DNA from 3 places in the Nocardia sp. NPDC005745 genome. Region 1 is predicted to be linked to each of the others. Evidence: riboswitches for the same ligand, from Rfam matches in the RefSeq annotation. Region 1 holds a riboswitch; each other region holds the start of a gene.
The links. A riboswitch is a leader RNA that binds a small molecule or an ion and turns the genes downstream of it on or off. The one in region 1 is predicted to bind S-adenosylmethionine.
Positions count from the first base shown of each region.

Region 2: it holds a riboswitch for S-adenosylmethionine, as region 1 does, so the genes downstream of both, ABZ420_RS33785 (ABC transporter substrate-binding protein) here and ABZ420_RS25980 (aminotransferase class V-fold PLP-dependent enzyme) in region 1, are expected to answer to the same signal.
Region 3: it holds a riboswitch for S-adenosylmethionine, as region 1 does, so the genes downstream of both, ABZ420_RS16065 (rhodanese-like domain-containing protein) here and ABZ420_RS25980 (aminotransferase class V-fold PLP-dependent enzyme) in region 1, are expected to answer to the same signal.

Region 1 covers NZ_JBEXYF010000028.1:52,161-61,735, reverse strand. The annotation lists gene ABZ420_RS25985 (Pls/PosA family non-ribosomal peptide synthetase) at 1-506, opposite strand, end outside; SAM riboswitch class IV at 1,176-1,289, shown strand; gene ABZ420_RS25980 (aminotransferase class V-fold PLP-dependent enzyme) at 1,337-2,656, shown strand; gene ABZ420_RS25975 (hypothetical protein) at 2,733-3,071, shown strand; gene ABZ420_RS25970 (flavin reductase family protein) at 3,205-3,756, opposite strand; gene ABZ420_RS25965 (YbaK/EbsC family protein) at 3,879-4,355, opposite strand; gene ABZ420_RS25960 (2-oxo-4-hydroxy-4-carboxy-5-ureidoimidazoline decarboxylase) at 4,410-4,730, opposite strand; gene ABZ420_RS25955 (crotonase/enoyl-CoA hydratase family protein) at 4,924-5,745, shown strand; gene ABZ420_RS25950 (hypothetical protein) at 5,932-6,174, shown strand; gene ABZ420_RS25945 (inorganic diphosphatase) at 6,298-6,789, opposite strand; gene dacB (D-alanyl-D-alanine carboxypeptidase/D-alanyl-D-alanine-endopeptidase) at 7,007-8,446, shown strand; gene ABZ420_RS25935 (zinc-dependent metalloprotease) at 8,460-9,569, shown strand.
Region 2 covers NZ_JBEXYF010000052.1:4,240-13,814, forward strand. The annotation lists gene ABZ420_RS33765 (carotenoid biosynthesis protein) at 1-379, shown strand, start outside; gene ABZ420_RS33770 (DUF3153 domain-containing protein) at 586-1,242, shown strand; gene ABZ420_RS33775 (glycosyltransferase family 2 protein) at 1,278-2,468, shown strand; gene ABZ420_RS33780 (hypothetical protein) at 2,472-3,179, opposite strand; SAM riboswitch class I at 3,564-3,657, shown strand; gene ABZ420_RS33785 (ABC transporter substrate-binding protein) at 3,873-5,492, shown strand; gene ABZ420_RS33790 (ABC transporter permease) at 5,495-6,499, shown strand; gene ABZ420_RS33795 (ABC transporter permease) at 6,646-7,443, shown strand; gene ABZ420_RS33800 (ABC transporter ATP-binding protein) at 7,440-9,062, shown strand; gene ABZ420_RS33805 (hypothetical protein) at 9,236-9,571, shown strand; partial or broken gene ABZ420_RS33810 (LLM class flavin-dependent oxidoreductase) at 9,571-9,575, shown strand, end outside.
Region 3 covers NZ_JBEXYF010000013.1:112,312-121,886, reverse strand. The annotation lists gene ABZ420_RS16090 (CaiB/BaiF CoA-transferase family protein) at 1-360, opposite strand, end outside; gene ABZ420_RS16085 (DUF456 domain-containing protein) at 507-1,004, shown strand; gene ABZ420_RS16080 (amidohydrolase family protein) at 1,008-1,883, opposite strand; gene ABZ420_RS16075 (FAD-dependent oxidoreductase) at 1,970-3,433, opposite strand; gene ABZ420_RS16070 (hypothetical protein) at 3,809-4,258, shown strand; SAM riboswitch class IV at 4,322-4,438, shown strand; gene ABZ420_RS16065 (rhodanese-like domain-containing protein) at 4,453-4,869, shown strand; gene ABZ420_RS16060 (O-succinylhomoserine sulfhydrylase) at 4,866-6,080, shown strand; gene ABZ420_RS16055 (RpiB/LacA/LacB family sugar-phosphate isomerase) at 6,123-6,569, opposite strand; gene ABZ420_RS16050 (type 1 glutamine amidotransferase family protein) at 6,652-7,281, shown strand; gene ABZ420_RS16045 (MarR family transcriptional regulator) at 7,332-7,802, shown strand; gene ABZ420_RS16040 (HAD-IIA family hydrolase) at 7,792-8,598, opposite strand; gene fgd (glucose-6-phosphate dehydrogenase (coenzyme-F420)) at 8,748-9,575, shown strand, end outside.

The DNA of each region.
Region 1 (9,575 bases):
CCGGTGGAACCGGAGGTGAAGATTATCCAGGCGTCGTCGCCGGGAGTGGGCAGCGTCGACCAGGTCTGTTCGCGCTGGTGCTCCGCTGCGCGGATGCCCGCGGCCGTGGTCTCGATGCCCTCGGCGGTCACGATCGCGGTGACCTGCGCTTCCCCGAAGACCAGCTCGGCGCGCTCGTCCGGGTCGTCGGCGTCGACCGGCACGTAAGCGGCGCCGGAGTAGAGGACGGCGAGGATGGTCACATAGAGCCCGCGGGTGCCCGACGGCATGCGCACGCCGACCCGATCGCCGGGCCGCACGCCCGCGGTGGCGAGCCGGGCCATGGTGTTCTCGATCTCGACGACCAATTCCAGATAGGACAGCACCGCGTGGCCGTCGTCGATGGCGGGGGCGTCGGGATGGGCGAGTGCCGTCGCGGTCAGGATGTCGACGAGCGTCCTGGCCCCCGGTGCGCGATCGCCGCGTGACAACGGGCCCGCCGGCGCGTCGACGTCTGTCTCGAGCATGGTGCTGTGCGCACCTCCCATCGACTTGCCTCACACTTTCCCGTTGTTGTGTCATAGCTGGGTTACCAAAGGGCAAACAGCGCTGTGGCCAGCTGTCCACGGTACCCGGGGTTGTCGTCGCTTGTCGTTCACCGAACCGGATGCCGGATCGGTGGGTGTGATGCGCGTTGTTGCAGGTGGGGTCGATATTCGCCGCTCCGGCAGGGCAAAACGCTGGTGGGCGGCTCGCCCGCCGCGTTCGCCGGGAGATCGCTGATTCGAAGGTGTGATTCGGCTCATCGAGCGATCCGAAGCTGGTTCTCGCGAGGGCCGGGACGCCCGTTTGTTCCGGCCGGTCAGCGGGGAGTCGCAGCGGGGCGCCGCGATCGGATTCAGCGCGTTCGAGATACGGAGGTGCTCGAGAAGCTGCGCCGTTGTGGGAAACGAGCGGGGACCGAGTCGAATCGGCATCGGATCGGCTCGGTGGTAACCGCCGAGCGAACCGAGGCCCGTTCACCCGTGGACGGGGCCGGTGCCGAGACGGGAAATCCCTCGTCGGGCGCGGCTCGCGCGTCGTCGTGGGGGTGCTTGTAATGGCCGCCGCGTGGTGGTTATGTCCACGCGGTGCTCGTGGTGACTCGGGTGGAATGTGGTTGACAGCGCCGGGGCGCTTCTGCCACTCTCGGGTCTGGTCATGAGTGCCAGCGCAAAGCCCCGGCTTGCTGGCCGGCAACCCTCCTCCGCGGTGGGGTGCTCCGGGTGACGACCCGGCCGACGCCCAACCGGGCGCGGCAAGCGCGGACTCGCCGAATCGTTCGGTCGCGAGTCCCTGAGCCGACGGGATTCACGTGATGACTACTGCTGTCGACAACTCCTGTGCCGCACTCGCCCGGGTGTCCGGCGACGAACTGCGCGTGCCGCTGGTGCACGGCGGATCGGCGACCTACGCCAACTTCGACTACGCCGCGAGTGCGCCCGCGTTGGCCCAGGTCACCGACCGGGTGCAGCAGTTGCTGCCGTACTACGCGAGCGTGCACCGCGGCGCGGGCTACGCCTCGCGGATCTCCACCGAGTGCTACGAAGCCGCTCGCGGATCGGTCTCCCGGTTCCTCGACGCCGCCGACGATCAGGTGGTGGTCTTCACCCGCAACACCACCGACTCGCTGAATCTGCTGGCCTCCTGCGTCCCCGGGGACACCGTGGTGCTCGACATCGAGCACCACGCCAACTTCCTGCCGTGGACCAAGCGGGGCAGGCGCGTCGTGCAGGCCGCCGACACGGTCGAGGAGACCATCGGCAGGCTGGTCGCCGAACTGTGCAGCAAGCCGGCCGCATTGCTCGCGGTGACCGGCGCATCGAACGTGACCGGCGAGGTGCTTCCGCTGGAACGGCTGGCCACCATCGCGCATCAGTGCGGCGCCCGGATCCTGGTGGACGCCGCCCAGTTGGCGCCGCATCGGCGGATCAGTCTGCGGGACACCACGATCGACTACCTGGCGTTCTCCGGGCACAAGCTCTACGCGCCGTTCGGCGCCGGTGTGCTGGTGGGCAAGCGGGATTGGCTCGACGCGGCGCAGCCCTACCTCGCGGGCGGCGGCGCGGTGCGCGAGGTGCGCAGCGACGCGGCCGAATGGGCGTCCGCTCCGCAGCGGCACGAAGCAGGTTCGCCGAACGTGCTCGGCGCCGCCGCGCTGGCCGCCGCTTGTGACACGCTCAGCGGGATCGACGCCGAAACCCTTGCCGCGCACGAACACCGGCTCGCCGACCGTCTGCGCGACGGCTTGGCTGCGATTCCCGGCGTCCAACTGCTGCGCATCTGGATCGACACTCCCGACTCCGTCGGCATCGTCGCGTTCACCCTGGACGATTTCGCACCCGGCCACGTCGCCGCCTATCTCTCCGCCGAACACGGCATCGGTGTGCGCGACGGACGCTTCTGCGCCCACCCGCTGCTCGCCCGCCTCGGTTTGGACGGCGCACTGCGCGCCAGCATCGGCCTCGGCACCACCTCCGCCGACGTGGACCGCCTGATCGAGGCGATCGCCATCCTCGCGCGAACGGGCCCCACCTGGAACTACACCGCCGAGAACGGCGTGTGGAACCCCATCCCCGAAACGCGCCCCTTCACCTCCACCGCCCCCACCGGCGCGGCCCCCTGCCTCATCGGCTGAGGCCGCGCTGGTCCCGATGGCGTGATTACACCGGATACCATCGCCGTATCCGGTAACCCGAGTTCGAGGCGGTCTCATGAGCACCCGGCCCGTGTGGGCCACCGATCCGGCCGCCCTTCTCATCACGGAGGAGGGTTACGCGGCACTCCCGGAAGACGTCCAACGTCAGATCGAGGTGCTCGACGGCCACGTGATCGTCTGCCGGAGCGGCACCTTCGAGCACAACAACGTGGCCAGGCGACTGGCCAACGCGTTGGAACAAGGGAGCCCGGACGAGCCGCGCACCGGCGTGGTGACCGACTTCGAGATGCATTACGTGCGGAGTCGTCCGGCAAGTCCAGGAATGCCGTCTGGACTGGGCGAGCCGCAGTTACCGGCTGGCGGAAACCCATCAGGATGTGCTCCGGCTCAGTGATCCGTTCCCGGTCGACGTGGACTTCGCCGTGCTGGACGGTGCCTGACGGTTTCTCGAGCTGGATCGGCCGGCGCGCGCTCGCCGCGGAGTCGGTCGTGCGGGCGCGGCCGAGGTGGCGTAGTCGAGCGCTGGGTCAGTCGCTGAGGGCGATCGGTCGGTAGTAGCGCCCGTTGTAGTACAGCAGTGGAGCGGCGGCGGGTTTCTCGTCGGTGTTGTCGTGGACCCGGGTGACCAAGCCGACGACGAAGGTGTGGTCGCCGAGGGGGATCAGTTGGTGCACCGTGGCGCGTAACCAGATGGGGGTACCGTGCAGGACCGGTTCGCCGGTGTCCAGGGTGGTCCACAGGGCGCGGTCGGTGAAGCGTTCCTGCGCGGTCCGGGAGAACCGGTGGGCCAGGTGCTGCTGGTGTTCGCCGAGGAAGTGGATGACGACGGACTCGGCGTCCAGCATGGCGGACAGGCTGGAGGAGGTGTGCGCGATATTGAACGACACCAGCGGCGGGTCCAGTGACAGCGATGCGAAGGAGGTCGCGGTGAAGCCGACCGGCCCCTGCGGCGAAGTCAGCGTGACGACGGTGACGCCGGCCGGGTAGTGGCGCATGGAGGCGCGATACTGCTCCGCGGTGATGCCGCTCAGATCATCGGGGATCTGTAGTTCCGTCTCGGGCCGTGGTGCGTCGGTCACCTCACGAAACTACGCCCGGGCTACCCGCCGGTGGGGTGGCATAGGTCGCACATGCCCGGCCGACGCCGCGCGCGTCGCCACCGAACGCCGGAGCCCACCGAACTCGCCGCGACAATCTCGAGTCAGTCGACGTCGATCGGAAGACCCGCGGTGATCCGCAGCAATTCCGGGAACGACGTGCGGAAGATGGTGTTCGGATGCCCGCCCGCTGCCCACAGCTCCCGATGGCGCCCCAGCGCGCTGTCCACCCAGGTGGGCAGGTTGGTCGGGTGGCCGACCGGTGCGACGCCGCCGATGGGCTGACCGGTCACCGCCCGCACCACCTCGGCGGGGGCGCGGCTCAGCGTCCCGTCCAGGCGCGCGCCGGTCTTCGCCAGATCGACTTGGTGCGCTCCCGAGACCAGCAGCAGCACCGGGTCGTCGTCGAGCAGGAACACCAGTGATTTCGTGATCGCCCCCACGTCTACGCCGAGGGCCCGTGCGGCGTCCGCGGCGGTGTGGGTCGGCTCCGGCTGGGCGACGATGAGACCGTGATGGCCCCGGGAGATGAGGGTGTCCGCGACCCGGCAGGCGACCGGTGGCAATGACGACCTGCGCATCTCACCAGGGTAGAGCGATTGCCGTCGGTACGCCGGACAAGTCGCGCCGCCGGTTCAGTATTCCGGGTAGCCCTCGGCCGGCCCGAGCATCCCGGCGATTCGCTCGCGGGTGACCCGTGCCAGTTCGGCCATGCAATGCGACGAGACCGGTTCGTGCGCAATCCCTTCGAAGGCGCGATCCACGTCCCGCTGGGACAGCGCGAGCAGTTCGACATCGGCCTTGCTCAGCAGCGCGTCCCGATCCGGATAGGGGCGAGCGTCGGCCAGCGTCGCGGCCCACGTCACGTTGCAGCAGCACTCGTAGAGGGCATGAATCGCACGACCGCGCGGCAGACCGTTGAACCGGTCGAGGCCGATTCCCCGATGCATCAGCATGGTGTCCTCCGAAAACCGGCGAATGAGGTTTGCTGACTCGACCATGATCCGCTGAATCCCGAACCGGGAACCAGTGCGCCGCCGCGCAATTTGCACAGGATTTACACGCTGCGAGGTTTCGCGGCGAATCCTCGCACACCGAGCTCGCGCGGGCCGGGATACCCGCCCGGCGTGGTCTCGATACGCTGTACAAATGACTGATTGGCAGGCTTTCACCGTCGAAACCAAGGATCACGTCGCGCAGGTGACGTTGATCGGGCCCGGCAAGGGCAACGCGATGGGTCCCGACTTCTGGCGCGAGTTGCCGGAGGTCTTCCAGACGCTCGACGCCGACCCCGAGGTGCGCGCGATCGTGTTGACCGGCTCGGGCAAGCACTTCTCCTACGGTCTGGACCTGCCCGCGATGAGCGGCACGTTCGGTCCGCTCATGGCAGATCGCGCCCTGGCCGCGCCGCGCACCGACTTCCTCACCGACCTGCGCAAGATGCAGGCCTCGGTCACGGCGGTGGCGGACTGCCGCAAGCCGGTCATTGCCGCGGTGTCCGGCTGGTGCATCGGCGGCGGGCTCGACCTGATCGCGGCCGTCGACATCCGCTATGCCAGCGCCGACGCCAAGTTCAGCTTGCGCGAGGCCAAGGTCGCGATCGTCGCCGACATCGGTTCGCTGCACCGGCTGCCCGGCATCATCGGCGAGGGGCACCTGCGGGAGCTGGCCTACACCGCCAAGGACATCGACGCCGCGCGCGCGGAGAAGATCGGCCTGGTCAACGAGGTCTTCCCGGACCAGGAAGCGGCTCTGGACGCGGCACACGCCACCGCGCGCGAGATCGCCGCGAACCCGCCGCTGGTGGTGCAGGGCGTCAAGGATGTGCTGGATCAGCGCCGCAAGGACGAGGTCGCCGCGGGCCTGCGCTACGTCTCGGCGTGGAACGCCGCGTTCCTGCCGTCGGAGGACCTCACCGAGGCGATCAAGGCCGTCTTCGAAAAACGCGCGCCCGAATTCCGCGGTCAGTGACGCCCGCGGCGCGCCCGTACTCCGCGAGTGCGCCGTGCCGAGCCCCAAGGGTGGGTATCGAGGGTGGGCAAGGTGATTCGCCTCAGGGTTGCCTTGCCCTCACCCTAGGGGTGGCTGTGCGAGGCGCCGATCGTCCATATCGTTTGGGACGTCGGAAATTTCGCCTCGCATTCAGGAGCAAGAACAATGCGTATCAAGTCCATCCTCGCCGCTGGTCTGCTGGCCACCGCCGCCGTCGCCGGGGTGTCGACGGCTGCTTCGGCCTCGGCCGCGCCGGTTTACCAGGATGTCGCCTACGGCGGCACCTACATCGGTACCTACGCCACGCTGAACGCCTGCCGGGCCGACGGCGAGTCGCCCAGCACCGGCGGCTACTACTGGGAGTGCATCGAGTCCTGGGACGGCTACGACCTGTACATCTACTACTGAGCCACCTGACGCCGAGAAGGGGCATCCGGTTTCCGGGTGCCCCTTTTCATCTTTCGCGCCCGGGAAACGGAGCGGGGAGTCCGTGCCTACCGGACTCCCCGCTTTCGTTGTGCCCGAGGGCTTTCAGTGCCCGCCCTGGTCCTTCAGGCGCTGGATGGACGCCTCCACCTCGGCCTCGGCCTCGGCCCGTCCGACCCACTCCGAGCCCTTGACGAACTTGCCGGGCTCCAGGTCCTTGTAGCGCTCGAAGAAGTGCTTGATCGCGGCCAGCTCGAACTCCGGCACATCCTTCAGATCCTGGATGTGGTCCCAGCGCGGGTCGCCCGCGGGCACGCACAGGATCTTGTCGTCGCCGCCCGCCTCGTCGGTCATCTTGTACATAGCGACCGGACGGGCTTCCACGATCACGCCGGGGAACACCGAATCGGGCAGCAGGACCAGCGCGTCCAGCGGGTCACCGTCCTCGCCGAGGGTGTTCTCGATGTAGCCGTAGTCGGCGGGATAGACCATGGACGTGTACAGGAACCGGTCGAGCCGGACCCGGCCGGTCTCGTGATCGACTTCGTACTTGTTCCGGGAACCCTTGGGGATCTCGATAGTGACGTCGAACTCCACGCCATCTCCTTCGTGCATCGGTGCCGAGCTCGGCGACTCGGCTGCTTTTCGGCGACTGCCGACTCGGCCGCTGCGGACTGCGCCGACTCGCCAGGTTGTTCGGGGGAACGGTTGCGCAACGAGGATAGTGTGGGCGTCGCGGATATGGGTGCGGCAGGCGGCTGCTGCGGGAATCGGTCAGGAGAGCGGCGGCGACGTGTTTGGTGGCAACGAGAACATCGGTGGGCTGGCCGCCCGGCGGCGCCGCAACAGGTGGATCTGGATCTCGAGCACGGTGGTCGTCCTGATCGTCGCCGCCGCCGTGGCACTGCTCGCGGTGCGGCCGTGGACCGACGAGTTCCGGCACGGTGACCTCACCATCGCCGACCCGCCCGCTCCGGTCGAGCCGTCTCCGCAGGTCGGTCCCGCCCGCTCCACCGATTCCGCGCCGAGCCCGGCGGGGATCGCCGCCGCGCTCGCCCCGGTGATCGCCAATCCGGACCTCGGCGCGTTCGCGGGTCAGGTGACCGACGCCGACAGCGGGATCGTGCTGTGGAGCGGCGACGCGAACCGGCCGATGATCCCGTCGTCCACCGCGAAGATCCTCACCAGCGCGGCGGCCCTGCTCACGCTGCCCGGCGAGCACCGTCTGATCACGAAGGTGGTCGCGGGCGCTGCGCCGAACGAACTGGTACTGGTCGGCGGCGGCGACCCGACGCTCACCGCGCAACCGGACGGCAAGGGGTACTACCCGAACGGGCCGCGGCTGTCCGACCTGGTCACCCAGATCAAGTCGGCCGGGCGCGCGGTGGACACGATCGTAGTCAACACCTCCGCCTACACCGGCCCCACCATGGCGCAGGGCTGGGACCCGGTGGACATCCCCGAGGGCTCCATCGCCCCGATCGAGCCGGTGATGATCGACGGCGGCCGCTTGGAACCGCTCGTCGAGTACTCGCCGCGCACCGCGACGCCCGCTCTCGACGCTGGGCGGCGCTTGGCCGCCGATCTGGGGTTGGACCCGGCCAAGGTCCGCGCGGGCGCCGCGCCCGCCGGTGCGGCCGAGATCGCCTCCGTGCGCTCGGCGCCGCTGCGCGACCGATTGCGCGACATGATGGTCCACTCCGACAACGTGCTCGCCGAGGCGATCGGACGGGAGATCTCCACGGCCACCGGCGGCGAGGCGTCGTTCACCGGCGGGGCCACCGCGGTGCGCGCGGCGCTGAGCAAGGCCGGTTTCGATCTGTCCGGCCTGGATATGCACGACAGCAGCGGGCTTTCGGTGGACGACCGGATTCCCGCGCGGTTGCTCGACCGGGTCGTGGCGAGCGCGGCCGAGCCCACCGGCGCCACGGCGGTGAAACCGGCCGGTACCAAGGCCCAGCCGGAGAACGACCGGGTCGCGGCCACCTTGGCGCCGATGCTCGACGATCTGCCGGTCGCGGGTGCCACGGGCTCACTGACCAGCCGTTACGTCGCCCGGGACCGTCAGGGCGCGGGCTGGGTGCGGGCCAAGACCGGAACTCTGTCGGTGTCCAGCGCGTTGGTCGGGTATGTGCTGGACGCCGATGGGCGGGTGCTGACCTTCGCTTTGATGTCGAACGATCGACCGCCGGAGGTGAGCAGGCCCGCGTTGGACGCGATCGCAGGCACGCTGCGAAATTGTGGATGCTCCTGACGGGTGGTTGATCATGACCCAGCAAGGTTCCGAGGCAGCTGAATTCGGCTCCGCCGATGGGGTCGAGCGGCGAAAGGGCCGCTCGGGTCTGTCCGGCGTGGTCGATTGGCGCTTGGCCGCGAAAACCGGCTCCGCTCTGGTTCCGGCGGGTCCGCGCACGTCGCGCTACTCTGCCGAACAGGTGGTCGCCGAACTCGCCGATTCCTCGGTGCGGGCCGAGGCGCCGGTACGTGAGGTCAGCGGACTGCTGGACGACCGGCCGGTCCCTTCGGCCAGGATCGTCGACCGGCCGGGGTGGATCACGGCCGCCGCCGACTCGATGGCCCAGCTCACCGGGACCGGTGCGGCCGGGCCGGACCGCAAACTTCTCGCGGGCAAACCCGCCGGTGTGCAGGCGGGCGCGATGCTCGCCTTCCTGTCCACGGCGATTCTCGGTCAATACGACCCGTTCACAGGGGATGACGGCACCTTGCTGCTGGTGGCGCCGAACATCGTGGCCGTCGAGCGGGCCCTCGGGGTGTCGCCGAGCGACTTCCGGCTCTGGGTCTGCCTGCACGAGGTCACCCACCGGGTGCAGTTCTCCTCCGCGCCCTGGCTCGGGGACTACATGCGCGCCAACGTCGAGGTTCTCGGCGAGGTCGCCGAAGAGCCGGTGAGCGAGATGCTGTCCCGGCTGGTGGACGAGGTGCGCGACCGTCGTCGCGGGGCCGCCTCCGACGACCCGGCCGCGCGCGGTGTGGTCGGCCTGCTGCGTGCCACCCAGGCGCCGCCGCAGCGCGCGGCGCTGGATCGGCTGCTCATGCTCGGCACCCTGCTGGAAGGGCACGCCGACCACGTCATGGACGCGGTCGGCCCGGCGGTGGTCCCGTCGGTCGAGCAGATCCGCACCGCGTTCGACCAGCGGCGCAGGCGTCCGACCAACCCGGTGCAACGCCTCCTGCGCGCCCTGCTCGGCGTGGACGCGAAGGTCGCCCAATACGTGCGCGGCAAGAAGTTCGTCGACGAGGTGGTCGGCACCGTCGGGATGACGCGGTTCAACACGGTGTGGACCGATGCCGAGACGCTGCCGCGCACCGACGAGATCGAGCATCCGCGGCGCTGGATCGAGCGCGTGCTGGCCTGAGCGAGC
Region 2 (9,575 bases), on a different contig from region 1:
GGTGGGCTGGGACCTGTTCCTCGATCCGCAGATGGTGGCCGACGGGCAGTGGACCTGGTGTGACATCCATTCCGGACTACCCGGCCTCGACTGGATTCCGCTGACGAATTACCTGGGCTGGTTCGGTGTCGCGCTCCTGATGGCCGCGGTGCTCGCGGTCTGGGAGCGGGCGGCGCCGGATCCGGTGCGGACGCCGCGATCGCACGGCCGCCTGGTCGCGCTCACCGTTCCGGTGGCCTTGTTCCTGTGGACCTGGCTCGGATCGGCGCTGGCCCACGCGGTGTTCCTCGACCTTCCCTCCTCGGCGGGGTACGGCTTCGCCGGTATGGGTCTGCCGGGCGTTCCCCTGCTGGTCGCCCTGGCTCGCGCGCGCCGCTGACCCGCCGCCGCGTCCCGCGCCCGGCGCGCCGACGCGCGCTGCGACTGGCGCGTTTCATTCCGGGCGGCAGGCCTGGCACGATGTCACCCGTGCAGCCGAGTCCCGTCATCACGAAGCCCGATGCCCCGGACCTCCCGCAGCGGCGGGCCCCACGCCGCGGCGTGCGCGTCGCGTCGGTGGTCCTGCTCGCGGCGTTGCTGGTGCCGATGCTCGCGGGCTGCCTGCGGGTGCAGGTCTCGATGGGGGTCTCGTCCAACGACCGGGTGTCCGGCCGGATCGTCGCCGCCGTGGTGCCCGCCGACGCCGGGGACAAGGGCCCGCAGCTGAAGGCGCCCGAGACGCTGGCGGCCAAGTTGCGAGTGGAGCCGTACGCCCAGGACGGCTACACCGGCAGCCAGGTGTTCTTCGAGGACCTGTCCTTCGGTGATGTGCAGCAACTCGGCCAGCTGTCCGAGCAGACGCAGGGCATGTTCCAGTTGCAGTTCCAGCGCACCGGCGACCTGGTCAGCCTGAGCGGGCGGGTCGATCTGAAATCGCTGCCGCCGCACGGCTCGGACGTGCAGTTGACCATCGCGTTCCCGGCCCGCGTCGCCAAGACCAACGGCAGCCGCGAGGGCGACAACGTCGTCTCCTGGAAACTGCCGCCCGGTGAAGTGTCCAGGCCGCAGGCCGAGGTCAGCTACGCCGACCCGAATACCCGCTCGTTCGCGGGCTGGGCGGGCATCGCGGGCGGCATCACGCTCGCGGTGGCCGCCATCGTCGCGGCGATGGCGTACATGGACCGCAACCCCGCCGCGCCCGGCGCGCCGGAAGTCGGCTTCTCCCTGAGCCGCTGGTGGCGCTCGGTGACGCAGAATCGCTGAGCGGCAGGTCGGTGCGCCGGGATAGCGTGGCCCACATGGTGAGAGCCGACCTGCCGAAGACGTTGCGCGCGAACTCGATCCTGCCGACCTTCGCCACCGCGGTGGCGGCGCTCGGCGCGGGCATCGCGCTATACAACCGCATCACCGTGCCGAGGTTGACGAACGCCCCGACGACGGTGATCGAACCCGTCACCGTCTGCGTTCCCGCGCGCAACGAGGCCGACCGGCTGCCCGCCCTGATCGGTGACCTGCGCGCGCAGGTGGGCGTACCGCGTCTCGCGGTGCGCATCCTCGATGACGCGTCCACCGACGACACCGGCGCCGCCGCCCTGGCGGCGATCGGCGACGACCCGCGTTTCACCCTGCTGCGCACCGAGTCCGATCCGGTCGCAGGCTGGACCGGAAAGGCCGCCGCCTGTGTCCGGCTTGCGGAGGAGGTGTCGACGCCGGTGCTGATCTTCCTGGACGCCGACGTGCGGCTGGCCCCTACGGCGCTCGCCGCGGCGGTCGGCGCGCTGCGCACGCGCGCAGCCGCGCTGGTCTCGCCCTGGCCCCTGCAAGTGGCCGATTCCGTGGCGGAAGCCGTGGTGCAGCCTCTGCTGTGCTGGTCGTGGGCCTCGACGCTGCCGATCGCCGTGGCCGACCGGAGCCTGCGACCCGCCACGGCGGTGGCCTGCGGCCAGTTCCTGGTGTTCGACAACGCCGCCTACCGCGCGGTCGGCGGCCACACGGCCGTGGCCGGGAGCGTCACCGAGGACCTCGACATCGCCCGTACGCTGCGGCGAGCCGGTCACGCCACCGCTCTGGTCGCCGCCGGAGAGTTGGCCCGCACCAGGATGTATCGCGGCGCCGCCGACCTGGACGCGGGCTACACCCGCTGGCTCTGGTCGGCCTACGACGGCACGATCACGGGTGGAGCGGCGGTGGGACTCGTTGCGGCCCTCGCCTATTGGGTACCGCCCGCGGCCGCCGTGCTCGGCAGGGGCGCGGTCCGCCGGGCGGGCGCGATCGGCTGGCTCGCCGCCGTCGCCGGGCGCCTGCTGGCCCGCTCGACCGAGACCGGCGGCCCGCTGGGACGCGCGGACGTGCCCGCCGCCCTCGCGCATCCGGTGTCGGTGGCGGCGTATCTGCTGCTGTGGGCGCGTTCGCACCGGGCCCGCCGTCGCGGCACGGCGCACTGGAAGGGGCGTTCGCTCCCAGGAGCGGCGCCGCGCCGCGACAGCTGAATCTCACGGGACCGCGGTGATTCCGACCGTCGGCAGGAAGAAGCAGGACTTGGCGCCGTTCTGCACCGTGCCGAACACCGCGGCGAGAACGGTGCCCTTGCCGGTGTCCACCGGGACCGCCCGCACCCCGCCCATGGGGAGGGCCGCGAAGAGGAAGTCCCGGATCGCCTGCTCGGCCACCGGCCGCTGATCCGCGGGAACGGCAGCGGGGATCATCGCGCGGGCGATGTCGGCCAGCGGCCCCATGGCGGCCGTTCCGCTGCGTCCGTTGCTCAGATTGAGCCAGGCCACCTGCATTCCCGCGGTGTTCGCGCCGTCCGGCCCGAGGCCGTAGGGCACGAAGGTGAACATGGCTTGCCCGGCCTTGACGGCGCTGAGGTCCAGTCCGGGAAGCTGCACGGTGTTCTTCGGCCACGGCCCGGGTATGGCTCCCGCCACCGCGGGCGCCAGCCCGGCCGTGGTGTTGTCGAGGCAGAACGCCGACGCGCTCGGGTACGCGAACGGCTGGATACCGAGCGCGCGCAGCGCGTCGAGCGCGGCTTGATAGGCGCCGAACAGGTCACCGGGGGCGGCGATCGGCGCGGAGAGATCGGAGAACGCGGGAATCGTGGCATCCGGAGCCGCGAACGCGGCACCCGGCCCGGCAAACGCGAGGGCGACCGAACAGGTCGCGACAGCGGACAATTGGGTCAGACGACGCAAAGTGATCACGAAACCTCCTCATCGGCGGAACGATCGAGGGGCACAGTACTCCGGCAAACGGCTCCAACAGCACGGATTGCGTACAGCAATTTCGCGGCGAGTCTCGTTTGCCCGAAACAGGCTTCCGCGTGGCCGACCCGCGTTCCCCAGTCCTGGCGATACCCGTATGCTGCATCGGACCGCTGTCGTCCGGCGCTGGGCGCCCGTCCGCGAGGACGTGACAGCTCGCACCGCCCCTCGGCGAAGCAGCGCACGCCTGGTTACTACAAAGACCCGATCAACTGGCGTGGACAAGGTCTACGCTCACGCTGATTACTTCTCTTGTTCCAGCCTTCCCTTGCTGGGCATCATGATTCGGCTCGCCCCTCACATCGGTTGACAGGGGGTCGGCGCCAACCATCCAGAGCGACCGAGAGACCTGGCTCGTCGACGTCGCAGCAACCCCCCGGTCACCGGGTGCGGGTGCTTCCGCCGGGACCGATGGAGGAACCGAAGTGATCGTCGAGGACCCGTCATGAGTGCGTCCACCGCACCCGCGACCGCCCCGAATCGCGAATCAACCCACCCGGCCTGCCGAAGAAACGCTGAGCAGATGACGCAGCGCCGCTGTATGCCCGGCCGGCCGTCGGCGACCGGTGTCGCCGACGCCTTTCCCCAGCCGGGCGAGCAGCTCGCCCGCATCGAAGTATCTGGAGTCGCCTCGTGATCCGAACCCGTCACCGAATCGCCGCGCTGGCCGGCGCGCTCGCCGCGGCCACCACCATTGCCGCCTGCGGCAGTGATTCGGCCGCACCCGGCGGCGACGCGGGCCCGCCCCGGCCGGGCGGCACCCTGCGCTACGGCCTGTCCCAGGCGCCGACCTGCTCGGACCCGGCCCAGGCGGGCACCAACCAGACGCTGTACGTCGCCCGGCAGATCGTGGATTCGCTGACCGACCAGGATCCGGCCACCGGCGAGCTGAAGCCGTGGCTGGCGCAGAGCTGGGAAGCGAGCCCCGACGCGAAGGTCTTCACCTTCCACCTCACCGACGGGGTCACCTTCAGCGACGGCACGCCGCTCACCGCCGATTCGGTGCGCAACACGTTCGATTCGGTCGTGCGGCTCGGCTCGGGCAAGGCGCCGCTGGGCAGCAGCTACCTCACCGGCTACGTGGGCACCACGGCCGTCGACCGGCTCACCGCCCGAGTCGAGTTCAGCAAGCCCAACGCCCAATTCCTGCAGGCGGTCTCGACCGCCCAGCTCGGCATTCTCGCCGACGTGACCACGGCGAAGCCTGCCGAGCAGCGCTGCCTCGGCGACAACGTCGGCAGCGGGCCGTTCACCTACGCGGCCTACCGCCAGGACGCCGCAGTGACGCTGGCCAAGCGCAGCGGCTACCACTGGGGTTCGGCGGTGTTCGCCCATCGCGGCGAGGCATACCTGGACAAGATCGAGTTCACCGTGGTGCCCGAATCCGGCGTGCGCACCGGCAGTCTCGCCTCCGGGCAGCTGGACGCGATCAGCGACGCGTTGCCGCAGGACGCGCCGCAGATCGAGGCGGCGGGCGGCCGGGTGCTCAGCACCGCCAACCCGGGCGTGCCGTTCGGGCTGCAGCCCAATGTCACACGCGGACCGCTGCGCGATCCGGCGGTGCGCCAGGCGCTGCTGCCCGCGATCGATCGCAAGCAATTGGTGGACACCGTGCTCGGCCCGCAGTTCAAGCCCGCGACCAGCCCGCTGGCGAGCACCACACCCGGCTACACCGACCTCTCGGCACGGCTGGCCTTCGACCCGGCGAAGGCGCGCACCATCCTCGACCAGGCCGGGTGGGTGCCCGGCGCGGACGGCATCCGGACGAGGAACGGTGAGCGGTTGACGTTCTCGGTGCTCTTCAGCCAGGTGTTCGCGGGCAACCAGGCGATCCTCGAACTGGTGCAGCAGCAACTGCGGCAGGTCGGCGTCGAACTGAAGCTGGACCTGGTGTCGGTGGCGGAGACCACGGCGCGGCAGAACAGCAAGGACTTCGACACCTTCTACGGCAACACCACCCGCGCCGATGGCGACATCCTGCGCACCTCCTTCGGTCTCGACGGGCGCAATCTCAATGCGCGCGGCGCCATCCCGTCGCTGGACGACGCGCTGAACGGGCAGGTCGCCACCGTGGACACCACGGTGCGCAACGGGCTCATCCACACCGCGCAGCAGCAGGTGCTCGAGGCGGGCCTGCTGATCCCGACAGTCGAGCTGTCCCAGGCGATCGGAGCGGCGGCGAGCACGCAGGACCTGAAGTTCGAAGCCTCGGCGCGATTGCAGTTCTTCGACACCTGGCTGAGCGGGCGATAGTCATGGCGCGTTATCTGGCCCTGCGGGTGTTGCAGGCGATCTGGGTGCTGTGGGCGGCGTTCACGCTGTCGTTCGTGGTGTTGTACCTGCTGCCCGCCGACCCGGTCTCGATCGCGGCCGATGGAGGCGGGTCGGGCACCCCGGTGGACAAGGCCGCCATCGCCGAGTTGCAGGCCCGCTACGGGCTGGATCGGCCGCTGTGGGAACAGTATTGGACCGCGCTCGGGCACGCCGTGACCGGCGATCTCGGGCATTCCATCGCCACCGGGCAGCCGGTCACCGGCGCGATCGGTGACGCGCTGCCCGCCACGCTCGCGTTGACCGGCACCGCTCTGCTCTTCGCGGTCATCGGTGGCGTCGCGCTGGCGTTCGCGGCGACTCAGACCCGTCGGCCGTGGCTGCGCAACGCCTTGGCCGCGCTGCCGTCGCTGGGCGTCTCGGTGCCGACCTTCTGGACCGGGCTGCTCCTGCTGCAGGTGTTCTCGTTCCAGTTGCGGCTGGCACCCGCGTTCGGCGGGCACGGGTTCGCGGGCACGGTGCTGCCCGCGCTCACCCTGGCGCTGCCGATCGGCGCGGTCATCGCGCAGGTGCTCACCGCCGGGCTGGAGACGACCTGGCGTCAGCCGTTCGTCGATGTGGCCCTGGCCAGGGGCGGATCGCGCTGGTGGGTGCGGCGCACGCACGTGCTGCGTCCGGCCAGTGTGCCCGCGTTCACCATCGCGGGGGTGCTGGTGGGCAACATGCTCGCCGGATCGGTGGTGGTGGAGACGGTCTTCGCCCGTCAGGGCGTCGGGCGGCTGACCCAGACCGCGGTGCTGGCGCAGGACATCCCTGTGGTGCAGGGCATCGTGCTGCTCACCTCGGCGGTGTTCGTGGCCGTGAATCTCGCGGTGGATCTGCTGTATCCGCTGCTCGACCCGCGCATCGCCACCCGCTCCCGCGCCGCGGGCGGCGAGTCCGAGCGGACCGCCGTCGACGCCGCCGAGGAGGCGATCATCCGTGCCTGACGCCGCTTACGTCATTCGTACCGCCGCCGGACTCGCGCTCGGCGCGCCGCCGGCCGAGGAGGTGAGGACTCGTGGTTGACGTCATCGAGGAACGGCGCACAGCGGTGCTGCCCGGTCTGCGGCGCCCGGCCGTGCGCTGGAAGAGGCTGCGCGGCAATGCCGGACTGCTGATCGCGGGCGCTGTCGCGCTGCTCGCCGTGGGATGGGCGCTGGTGCCGTCGGTCTTCGCGGGCGGCGACCCGCTGACCGGCGTGCCCGCGCAGAAGTTCCAGGGCCCCAGCGCCGAACACTGGTTCGGCACCGACAATCTCGGACGCGACCTCTACACCCGGATGGTGCACGGCGCCGGGCTCTCGTTGACCGCCACGCTGGCCGCCGTCGGCATCGCGCTCGTCACCGGGTCGCTGCTCGGGCTGCTGTCGGGCGCGATCGGCGGCGTGGTCGACGCCGTGGTCATGCGGTCGGTCGATGTGCTGCTGTCGGTGCCCGCGCTGCTGCTGTCGCTCGCATTGGTCACCGCGCTCGGCTTCGGCACCGGCAATGTGGCGATCGCGGTGGGCGTTTCGCTGGTGGCCAATTTCGCGCGCGTGATGCGCTCGGAAGTGCTGCGGGTCCGGCAAGCGGTGTACGTGGAGGCGGCCCACGCCGCGGGGGTGCGCTGGTACACGGTGCTGGCCAGGCATGTGCTGCCCAATGCCTACCAGCCCGTACTCGCCTTGGCCGCGGTCGAATTCGGCATGGCGGTGCTGGCGGTGTCGGCGCTGAGCTTCCTCGGTTACGGCGCGAAGCCGCCCACCCCCGAGTGGGGAACGCTGATCTCGGAGGGCCGCAACTATCTCGCGACCGCGTGGTGGATGACCACCCTGCCCGGGTTCGTCATCATCGCCGTCGTGCTCGCCGCACAGCGCCTCGGACGCGCGATCGGGAACGGAGAACACCCGTGAACGCCTCGGAATCTCCGCTGCTGCAGGTCCAGGACCTGCGGGTTCGGTACCGGTCGGGAACCGGCGCGGCCACCGCGCTGAACGGGGTTTCGCTCACGGTGGCCCGCGGCGAGGTGGTGGCGCTGGTCGGCGAATCCGGCTCCGGCAAATCCACGCTCGCCCACGCCGTGATCGGCCTGCTCGGGTCGAACGCCGAGACCATCGGGGGGACCGTGACCTTCGACGGCGCCGTGGTCGACACCGGCTCCGAACGCGCGCTGCGGCGGCTGCGCGGAGCTCGCATCGGGTTCGTCCCCCAGGACCCCGGGCTGTCGCTGAACCCCGTCCGGCGCGTGGGTGATCAGGTGGCCGAAGCACTGCTGGTGCACGGGCTGGCCGACCGAAAGGCGGCGCGGACGCGGGCGATCGAACTGCTGGCCGACGCGGGACTGGATCGGCCGGAACTGCGGGCCGCTCAATACCCGCACGAGCTGTCCGGCGGGCAGCGCCAGCGGGTGCTGATCGCCGCGGCGCTGGCCTGCGCGCCGGACCTGGTCATCGCCGACGAGCCGACCAGCGCGCTCGACGTGACCGTCGCGCGCCGGGTGCTGGACCGGCTCGCCGAGCAGATCGCCGCGCGCGGCACGGCGGTGCTGCTGATCACCCACGATCTGGCCGTCGCCGCCGAACGCGCCGATCGGCTCGTCGTGCTCAACGGCGGCGAGGTGGTGGAGAGCGGCCCGACCGCCGAATTGCTGGCCACACCGCGCCACCCGTACACCAAGCGCCTACTCGCCGCCTCGCCCAGCCTCGCTCCGGCGGGCGGCTACCGCGAGCCCAAGCCACGCGACGGTAAGCCGCTGCTGGTCTTGCGCGAAGTGCACAAGACCTTCCGGGCGCACGGGGGCGACAGCGTGACCGCGGTGGCCGGGGTCGGCTTCGAACTGGGCCGCGGCGAGACCCTCTCGCTGGTCGGCGAATCCGGGTCGGGCAAGTCCACCACCGCGCGGATCGCGTTGCGGCTCACCGAACCCGATCGGGGCGAGGTCAGCTTCGACGGACAACCGCTGTCGAAGGCACGCGGGTCGCGGCTGCGCGCGCTGCGCAAACGCTTCCAGGTGGTGTATCAGAACCCCTACGCCTCGTTGGATCCGCGCTGGCGGGTGGGCTCGATCATCGAAGAACCGTTGCGCGCGTTCGGAGTCGGCAGTCGTGCGCAGCGGCGCGACCGGGTGGCGGAATTGCTGACGCAAGTCGCGCTGCCGTCCGGGTTCGCCCAGCGCAAGCCCGCCGAGCTGTCGGGCGGGCAGCGTCAGCGCGTCGCCATCGCCAGGGCGCTGGCGCTGCATCCCGAGCTGCTGGTGCTCGACGAACCGGTCTCCGCACTAGACGCCTCGGTGCAGGCGCAGATCCTCGAACTGCTGGACGGCCTGCAGGCCGAACTGGCGCTGAGCTACCTGTTCATCTCGCACGATCTGGCGGTGGTCCGCCGCATCAGCGACTACGTCGCGGTGTTGCGGCGCGGCCGCATCGTCGAATCCGGCCGCACCGCGGAGATCTTCGGCAACCCGCGGCACGAATACACCCGCGAACTCTTGTCGGCCATCCCGGCGCCCGCAATCCCGAAAGGCGTGTCGTAATGCCCCGTCCGACCTACCGCCACAGTCGGGTGCTGGACCGGCAGCAGCGCTGAGCCCCGTGCCGCAGCCGCCCGGAACCCGCCGTCGCGTCCTGCGCGATCACCCCTCCCCCCGCACCGGAGCCCACCATCGGCCACAAGCCGTGGTGGCACCGACCGAAAAGGATCGCCCTGATGGTGTACTCCGCCTTCAACCGGAAACCGGCCGCCACCGACGCCGAACCGTCTCCCGCGCCGGACGTCCCGTCCGCCCCCGCCGTCTTCGCACCCGATCCCGCGCGCTGGTGGCGCACCCGTCTGCGCGCCCCGCGTGCCGCCGACACCTCCGGCAACCCGCGCGTGCACGCGGTCGCCCCGGTCCGCGCCGAGCGCGACCGCCGCGCGGTCCGGTCCGCGCGCGGCATGCGCGCCGCACTATGGCAGCAGGCGCTGCTGCTGGGACCCGATGTCGCCGGATCCGGGACCCATCCGGCGCTGCGGCAGCAGATCGAAGCGGAGGGCACGGCCTGATGGC
Region 3 (9,575 bases), on a different contig from region 1:
GCCGGTCATCCGTCCGTAGACCAGGCGCGGGTTGCGGGCCAGCGCGTCGTCCGGACCCAGGCCCATCCGCTCGGTGACGCCGGGGCGGAAGCCCTCGATCAGCACATCCGCCTTCTCGACGAGGCCGAGCACCTTCTCGATGTCGGCGGGATCCTTGAGGTCGGCCTCGACGATGGTCCGGCCGCGCAGCTGCGGCCGGTCGAATCCGCCCGGCAGCTGACCCGCGCGCTGCACCCGCACCACGTCGGCGCCCAGATCGGCGAGCAGCAGCGCGGCGTGCGGACCGGGACCGATGCCGGCCAGCTCGATGACCTTGATGCCCGCGAGCGGGCCCTGCTTGGCGGTGGATGGAGTGCTCACGCCCTACCTCGGTTCGTCGTTGATCCAGCACACCGGTGACCGGTGTGTCCTCCCGGACGCGACCGGGAGGGGTGTATTGACAGTATGACAATAACGCCGCGCTGCTACGGCTCGCCCGCGGCTGTGGGCCGCTCTAGGCTGCACGTGTGGAAGCGCTGTCTGATCAGGGGTGGTACAACCTTCTCGCCGGCCTCGCGATTCTGGTCGGCCTCGTCGGGGTCGTCGTGCCGATCCTGCCGGGCGTCATCCTGATCTTCGCGGCCATCGCCGTCTGGGCCTTCCTCACCGGTGGCGCGACGGCGTGGACGGTTTTCGCGATCAGCGCGTTGTTGCTGGTGCTTTCCGGCGTCGTCAAATACACGTGGCCCGGACGCAAGATGAAGGACGCGGGCGTGGCGGGCCGGGCGGTCTTCCTCGGCGCGGTCCTCGGCATCATCGGTTTCTTCGTGATCCCGGTGATCGGCCTGTTCGTGGGTTTCGTTCTCGGCGTGTATCTTTCCGAACTCCAGCGGCTGCGGGTCAACCGGGAAGCGTGGCAGGCGACGGTGCACGCGTTGAAGGGCGTCGGCCTGTCCATCCTGATCGAACTCTTCGGCGCGTTGCTGGCCACCGGGGTCTGGCTCGTCGGCGTCTTCGCCGTCTGAGCGCTACCGATCGATGGCGGGGAACGGAATCGTATCGCCCGCCCGGTTTTCCGGGAGATCGTCGCGGCGCAGCCGGAGGGTCGGCGGTTCCGGGCGGTACAGCGGCAGCGTGGGGGCCGGATCGTCGCTGACCACGCGCTCGCGGGCCGGGAGCCGGTAGAACGCGCGCGCGTTGTCCTCCAGCACCGCGTACATGTCGGTGCCCACCACGTCGCAGAGCAGATCCACATCAGAGTCACGGAACGGGCGTCCGGCCCTTGTGCCGGGCAGGTCGGTGCCGAACATGAGGGCTTCGGGATTCACCGCGTGGACGCGGCGCAGCGTGTCGGCCACATTCATCGCGACCCGGCCGAAACCGGTCGCCTTGACCTTGGCTCCGCGGTCGACGAGATCCAGCAGGAAGGGCAGCCCCTCCGCGGACATGCCCAGATGGTCGACCGACAGCGCGGGCAGCTTGGAGATGACCGGTTGCAGCGACGCCAGCATCGTGCCGTCGATGTAGACCTCGACGTGCCAGCCGGCCAGTTCGTGCGCGCGCAACGCCTGCAACGTCATTCCGGTGATGTCGGCCGCCGCCCGCTTGAGGTTGAACCGCAGCGCGCGCACGCCGATGCGGTCCAGTTCGAGGATTTCCTCGTCGGTGGCGTCCAAGTCGAGCCGGGTGACGCCGACCCAGCCCTCGCCGAGTTCGGCGAGGGCGGCCTTCAGATAGGTCTGGTCCGTGCCCTGGAACGACCCGCTGACCACCGCGCCGCCCGCGACGTCGAAGCGCGACATGCGCTTGCGGTAATCGGCGATGGTGAACGGGTCGGGCAGGTAGCCCTCGTTCTCGGCCAGCGGAAATCGCGGGTCGAAGATGTGCAGGTGGGCATCGAACACTTGTACAGAATGCCTCAGGGTCGAATTTTCCGCTGCCACAGCTGGGGTGTCGTTGTGGCAGCGGAGTCGGTTCGCAGCCGGGGTGATCAGACCTTGTGCGGTTCGCTGGCGCGCAGCATGTCCTCGCGCTCGACGACCTTGACGCGCTCGCGGCCCTCCGGCTCGCCGAGGGAGCGTTCGTGCGCGTCGAGGCGGTACCAGCCTGCCCAGGTGGTGAACGGGATGCCCTTGCTCTCCAAGAACTCGGTGACGGCCTCGGGTTCGGGGCGCTGCGCCGGGGTGAAGCCGGGAGCATCGTCCAGCAGGCAGGCGATGGTCTCGTTGGCGTCGCCCTTGGTGTGGCCGATCAGGCCGACCGGGCCGCGCTTGATCCAGCCGGTGACGTAGGTCGCGGGCATGTAGCGCGCGGCGCCGTCGGCGTTCTCGTCGGCGATCACGCGACCCGCTTCGTTCGGCACGGTGCCCGCCTGGTCGTCGAACGGCAGCTGGGTCAGGTTCTGCGACAAATAGCCGACGGCGCGATAGATCGCCTGCACGTCCCAGTCCTTGAACACGCCGGTGCCCTTGACGTTGCCGGTGCCGTCGAGCTGGGTGCGCTCGGTGCGCAGGCCGACGACCTTGCCGTTCTCGCCGAGCACTTCGGCGGGGGATTCGAAGAAGTGCAGGAACAGCTTGTGCGGCCGGTCACCGGCGTCGCGGATGGCCCACTGCTCGAGCGTGTTGGCGACCATGTCGACCTGCTTGGAATGCCTGCGCGCGGCTTCGGAGCCTTCGTCGTAGTCGATGTCCTCGGGGTCGACGATGACCTCGATGGTGGGGGAGTGGTCGAGTTCGCGCAGTTCCAGCGGGGTGAACTTGGCCTGGGCGGGCCCGCGGCGGCCGAAGACGTGCACCTCGACGGCCTTGTTGGCCTTGAGGCCCTTGTAGACGTTCGGCGGGATCTCGGTGGGCAGCAACTCGTCGCCGGTCTTGGCCAGCACGCGAGCCACGTCGAGAGCGACGTTGCCCACGCCGAGGACGGCGACCTTCTCCGCGTCCAGCGGCCAGGTGCGGGGGACGTCGGGGTGGCCGTCGTACCAGGAGACGAAGTCGGCGGCGCCGAAGGATCCGTCGAGGTCGATGCCGGGGATGGGCAGGGCGCGGTCGGCGTTGGCGCCGGTGGAGAAGATCACCGCGTCGTAGAAGGCCCGCAGGTCGTCCAGTGTGATGTCGGTGCCGTAGTCGATATTGCCCAGCAGGCGCACCTGCGGCTTGTCCAGCACCTTGTGCAGGGCGGTGATGATGCCCTTGATCCGCGGGTGGTCCGGCGCGACGCCGTAGCGGATCAACCCGAACGGCGCGGGCATGCGCTCGAACAGGTCGATGCTCACCTCGGCATCGGACTTCATCAACGCGTCGGCGGCGTAGATCCCGGCCGGACCGGCGCCCACGATCGCGATGCGGAGCGGGCGGGTCCTCGCGGTGTGCGCGTCAGGCCCGGCGGAGGAAGCCTGCGTCACCACGGAGGGCTCGCGAACACCGCCATCCTCTACTGCACTCTGTTCGGTCATCTCTTTACGCGCACCTTACGGTCGAAACAATTAATGACGTCTGGCTTAGCTTAGGCTAAGTTGACGCACCGGCTCGGTCGCGCCCTCGGGGCGCACGCCTGCGTTGCCGGCTCGTGGCTGCACGGTGCTCCGTTCGCCGCGGCGTGGAGCTGCCGATTCGCTATGACAGCAGGCCGCCGTCCCGCGATTCTATCGGGATGGCCGATGCCACCCCGCGTCGGTGCGTGAACTCGGCGGATGCCGTCGAAAGCCACAATCGTCGCTTACCCGCTCGCGCGCGGCCTATCGCGGACGGCCGGACCCGGCCGGCGCCGCCCTGGTCCGCGGCCGGGGGTCGATCGCTCGATACCCGCGCCGACCAGGGATCATCGAGCCATGACCGAACAGCAGCCGACCCCGGGCGAGGACGAGATCATCCGGGTGGATCAGACCGACAAGCGCTCGGCGGCCCCGTTCATCGCGGCCGCGGTGGTCGCGGCGATCGTGCTGATCGCGATCGTGCTCGGCGGCGTGCTGTCGCCCGCTGAGAAAAATGTCACAGAAGCCGACCGCATCGCGGCGGCCGTCCGCAATTTCGTCGACGGCTCCAACCGCAGCGACGCCGTGCCGCCGCCCGGCACCGCGTGCCAGGGTTTCGACGCGACCCGCTCGCCGCTGGCGGGGCAGGACGGCGCCGGAAAGCCGGTCGAGATCACGAAAATCGACAGTCCGATCATGGACGGCGACCGGGGGAAGGCGACCGTGACCACGAAGGTGGACGGGCAGGAGCGGACCTCGACCTGGAATCTCACCCGATCCGGCGGTAAGTGGCTGGTCTGCACCTGAGCGTTCGCGCAGTGTGCGCCACCGTTTGACAGGGTGACCCGGGTCGGTGCAATCTCAGTCGAAGGTCATGAGAACCAGTGTCAAGCCCCGGCATTACTGGTCGGCAACCCTCCTCCGCGGTGGGGTGCTCCGGGTGACGACCTGGCGGCGCCTTGGTCCCGGGCGCGGCAAGTGCGGATTCGCAGGAGGTGCACATGAGTTATGCCGGTGACATCACCCCACAGCAAGCCTGGGAGCTGCTGCGGGACGATCCCGAGGCCGTCCTCGTGGACGTGCGGACGGAAGCGGAATGGAAGTTCGTCGGCGTCCCCGACACCAGTTCGATCGAACGGCCCACCGTGCTGATCGAGTGGGTCGATTCCACGGGCGCGCGCAACGAGACGTTCGTCGAGCAGTTGAAGCAGGCGCTCGACGGCCACGATCCCGAGGCTCCCGTCGTCTTCCTCTGTCGCTCCGGTCAGCGTTCGATCGGTGCGGCGATCGCCGCAACCTCGGCGGGTTACCGCACCTCCTACAACGTGCTGGAGGGCTTCGAAGGCCCGCTCGACGAATTCGGGCATCGCGGCGGCGCGGGCTGGCGTGCCCTCGGATTGCCCTGGCGGCAGTCGTGATCACCGGCGGCGCGTTCGACAAGCCGCTGCCCGACGGCGTCGGTCCCGCGACGCTGGGCGTGCGCGGCGGGCTGCGGCGCTCCGGTTTCGAGGAAACCGCCGAGGCGCTCTATCTGACCTCCGGCTTCGTCTACGAGAGCGCCGAGGCCGCGGAGGCCGCGTTCACCGGCGAGGTCGAGCATTTCGTGTACTCCCGCTACGGCAACCCCACGGTGGCCATGTTCGAGGAGCGGATGCGCCTGATCGACGGCGCCGAGGCGTGTTTCGCCACCGCCAGCGGCATGTCCGCGGTGTTCACCGCGCTGGGCGCGCTGCTGAAGGCGGGTGACCGGCTCGTCGCCGCGCGCAGCCTGTTCGGCTCGTGCTTCGTGGTGTGCAACGAGATCCTGCCGCGCTGGGGCGTGGAGACCGTCTTCGTCGACGGCGAGGATCTCGACCAGTGGGAGCAGGCGCTGTCGGTGCCCACCCAGGCGGTGTTCTTCGAGACGCCCGCCAATCCGATGCAGACCTTGGTCGACGTGCGCCGGGTGACCGAGCTGGCGCACGCGGCGGGCGCGAAAGTGGTGCTGGACAACGTGTTCGCCACTCCGCTGCTGCAACGTGGCTTCGAACTCGGCGCCGACGTGGTGGTCTACTCGGGCACCAAGCACATCGATGGGCAGGGCCGCGTGCTCGGCGGAGCGATCCTCGGCGACCGGGACTACATCGACGGCCCGGTGAAAACGCTGATGCGCCATACCGGCCCGGCGCTGAGCCCGTTCAACGCGTGGACCCTGCTCAAGGGCCTGGAGACGATGCCGCTGCGGGTGCGCCACTCGGCGGACTCCGCCCTGCGCATCGCCCGTTTCCTGGAGGGCAACCCGGCCGTCAGCTGGGTGCGGTACCCGTTCCTGGAATCTCATCCGCAGTACGCGCTGGCCACCGGTCAGATGAGCGCGGGCGGCACCGTGATCACCTTCGAGCTGAGCGCACCCGAGAACGAGGCGAAGAAGCGCGCTTTCGAAGTCCTCAACCGGTTGCGCATCGTCGACATCTCCAACAACCTCGGTGACGCGAAGACCCTGATCACGCACCCGGCTACCACGACCCACCGCGCCATGGGTCCCGAAGGCCGGGCCACCATCGGCCTGACCGACGGCGTCGTGCGTATCTCGGTGGGCCTGGAAGACGTCGAAGACCTCCTCGACGACCTCGACCGCGCCCTGTCCTGATCCCGCTCGGCGGTCGCCTGCGGATCGGGTAGGGAGCCTGCGTCAGACTCGCCGTTCGATCTCGGAGAGATGGGCGATGTTGGCCTGGTCGTCGTGGCCTGCGCTCGGTTCGGTGGTGAACCAGGCATCGAGGATTTCCCGGAGTTCGGCGCTGGAGGTCGAACGCAGGCTCAGGGCGAGGACGTTGGCGTCGTTCCAGGTGCGGGCGCCCGCGGCGGTCGAAGCGTCGGCGCAGAGCGCGGCGCGCACGCCGGGAACCTTGTTGGCCGCGATCGAGGCGCCGGTGCCGGTCCAGCAGCAGACGATCGCCTGGTCCGCCGCGCCGGAAGCGACGTCACGGGCCGCCGCCTCGCTGGCCCATGCCCAGTCGTCGCGTTCCGTGTCGCACAGCGCGCCGTGCGGCACGATCTCGTGGCCGCGCTTGCCCAACTCGTCGATCAGTTCCCGGGCCACTCCGACCCGCTCGTCCGCCGCCACCGAGATTCGCATGCTCCCAGCGTAGTTGCCGGTTCGTCGGGAGAATCGCTCTTCGCTATTGACAGTATGCTGTCAAAGATGACAGCATACTGTCATGACTATGAAGGCAGTGCACATGGCCGTTTACGACACGCTCGCCGATTGGGAGGTGGGCGCGGCCACCGCGCACATCAACAAGCCGACCTGGCACCGGGAGCCGGGAACATGGCAGGTGAAGACGGTCGGCCCGAGTGCGGAGCCGATCACCACCATCGGAGGCATGCGCATCGTGCCGGACGTCGTGCTCGCCGATCTCACGCCCGCCGACAGCGCGATGCTGATCCTGCCGGGGGCGGATACCTGGGAAGGGCCGGAGCTGGACCCGTTCGCGCACAAGGCACGCGAATTCGTCGACGCGGGCGTGCCGGTCGCCGCGATCTGCGGCGCGACGTTCGGCCTGGCCAAGGCCGGCTTGCTCGACAACCGCCGGCACACCAGCAATGTCGCGGAATTCCTGCGCTACAGCGGCTATGCGGGCGCGGACCACTATGTCGAGGCCCCGGCTGTCACCGACGGTGACGTGATCACCGCCAGTGCGAGCGCGCCGTTCGAATTCGCGCGCGAGGTGCTCGGCAGGCTCGGCGTGTACGAGCCGCACGTGCTGGACGGCTGGTACCGGTTGTTCGCACACGCCGATCCCGGCGGCTGGGCGGTGCTCGCGGAGTACGACGCGGAGCACGCGTAAGCGAGAATTGCCGGTGATCCGGCCGGATCGCCGACATCGGGAGGTGCCGCATGACCCCTGAACAGGAGTTGTTCGCCACGGCGGCGATCACGTCGTTCCGCCTGAACGGTCAATTCCTCGCGGTGGCCGAGGAATTGGCCCGACCGGCGGGTCTGACCGCCGCCTGGTGGCAGGTGCTCGGAGCGGTGACGCGCACGCCGCTGCCTGTCGCGGGCATCGCCCGCGAAATGGGCATCACCCGGCAGAGCGTCCAGCGCATCGCGGATCTGTTGGTGGACAAGGGACTCGCCGAATACCGACCCAATCCCGCGCACCGCCGCGCGAAACTCGTCGCCATCACCGAGTCGGGACTGGCCGCGGTACGCCGCATCAACCCGCGGCACAAGGTGATGGCCGAACGGCTCGTGGACGAGCTCGGCCACGAGCAGCTCGCGCGCGCGGTCGAGGCGCTCACCGCGTTGTCCGCCGCCGTGGACGCGATCACCACGGAAGGCGACGGGGACGCACCGCTCAATCCGTGAACGGGGACCCGGTCTTCCCGATCAGGTCGGCGACGGAGTCCACCACCATCGTGGGGCGGTAGGGGAAGGCCTCGAAGGACGCGCGGGTGGAGATGCCGGAAGTGACCAGGATGGTGCGCATGCCCGCCTCCAGGCCGGAGATGACGTCGGTGTCCATCCGGTCGCCGATCATCACCGTCGACTGGGAATGGGCGCCGATGCGACGCAGCGCGGAGCGCATCATCAGCGGGTTCGGCTTGCCGACGTAGTACGGGTCGCGGCCGGTGGCGCGGGTGATCAGCGCGGCCACCGAGCCGGTCGCGGGCAGCGAGCCGTCCCGGGAAGGACCGGTCGGGTCCGGATTGGTCGCGATGAAGCGGGCGCCTCGCTCGACCAGCCGGATCGCGGTGGTGATCGCCTCGAAGGAGTACGTGCGGGTCTCGCCGAGCACGACGTAATCGGGATCGCTGTCGGTCAGCACGTAGCCGATCTCGTGCAAGGCGGTGGTGAGCCCGGATTCGCCCACCACGTACGCGGTGCCGTTGGGCCGCTGCTCGTTCAGGAAGGTGGCGGTGGCCAGCGCGGAGGTCCAGATCGCTTCTTCCGGGATGTCCAGCCCGGTGTGCCGCAGCCGCGCCTGTAGATCGCGCGGCGTGCGGATCGAGTTGTTGGTCAGCACCAGGAACGGGGTGTCGTTGGCGCGCAATTCGGCGAGGAATTTGTCGGCGCCCGGGATGAGATGGTCCTCGTGCACCAGCACGCCGTCCATATCGGTCAAGTAGGACAGGATCGGCTCGTCTGCGGTCACGCGGGCCATTATCCGCTATCGCGCCGCGACCGGAACGGCCACGACCGGCAAGCTGTGCAGATCATCCGCGCCAGGCCGTCGGCGCGGAGGCGGCAGCGTTGACTACTGTCGAGAACGGATCGCGACGGCGGCGAAACGAAACGCGAGGAGCGTGGCAGATGAGTGGACTCAAGCTCGGATACAAGGCATCGGCGGAGCAGTTCGGCCCCCGTGAACTCGTCGAGATCGCGGTGCTGGCCGAGCAACACGGCTTGGACAGCGCCACGGTGAGCGACCATTTCCAGCCCTGGCGGCACAAAGGCGGGCACGCGCCCTTCTCGCTGGCCTGGTTGGCCGCGGTCGGCGAGCGTACCCAGCGCATTCAGCTCGGCACCTCGGTGCTCACTCCGACCTTCCGCTACAACCCCGCGGTGATCGCGCAGTCCTTCGCCACCTTGGGCTGCCTGTACCCGGATCGCGTCATGCTGGGGGTCGGCACCGGTGAGGCGCTCAACGAGATCGCCACCGGATACACCGGCGAATGGCCCGAGTTCAAGGAGCGTTTCGCGCGGCTGCGCGAGGCGGTCGACCTGATGCGCGCACTGTGGACCGGCGACCGCGTCGATTACGACGGCGAGTACTACAAGACCGTCGGCGCCTCCATCTACGACGTGCCCAAGGGCGGCATCCCGATCTACATCGCCGCGGGCGGCCCGTTGGTCGCGCGGTACGCGGGACGCGCGGGCGACGGCTTCATCTGCACGTCGGGCAAGGGCATGGACCTCTACACCGAGAAGTTGATGCCCGCCGTCGCCGAGGGCGCCGCGAAGGCCGGGCGCAGCGTGGAGGTCATCGACCGGATGATCGAGATCAAGCTGTCCTACGACACCGATCCCGAACTGGCCAGGGAGAACACCCGGTTCTGGGCCCCGCTCTCGCTCACCGCGGAGCAGAAGCACAGCATCACCGACCCGATCGAGATGGAGGCCGCCGCCGACGCGCTGCCC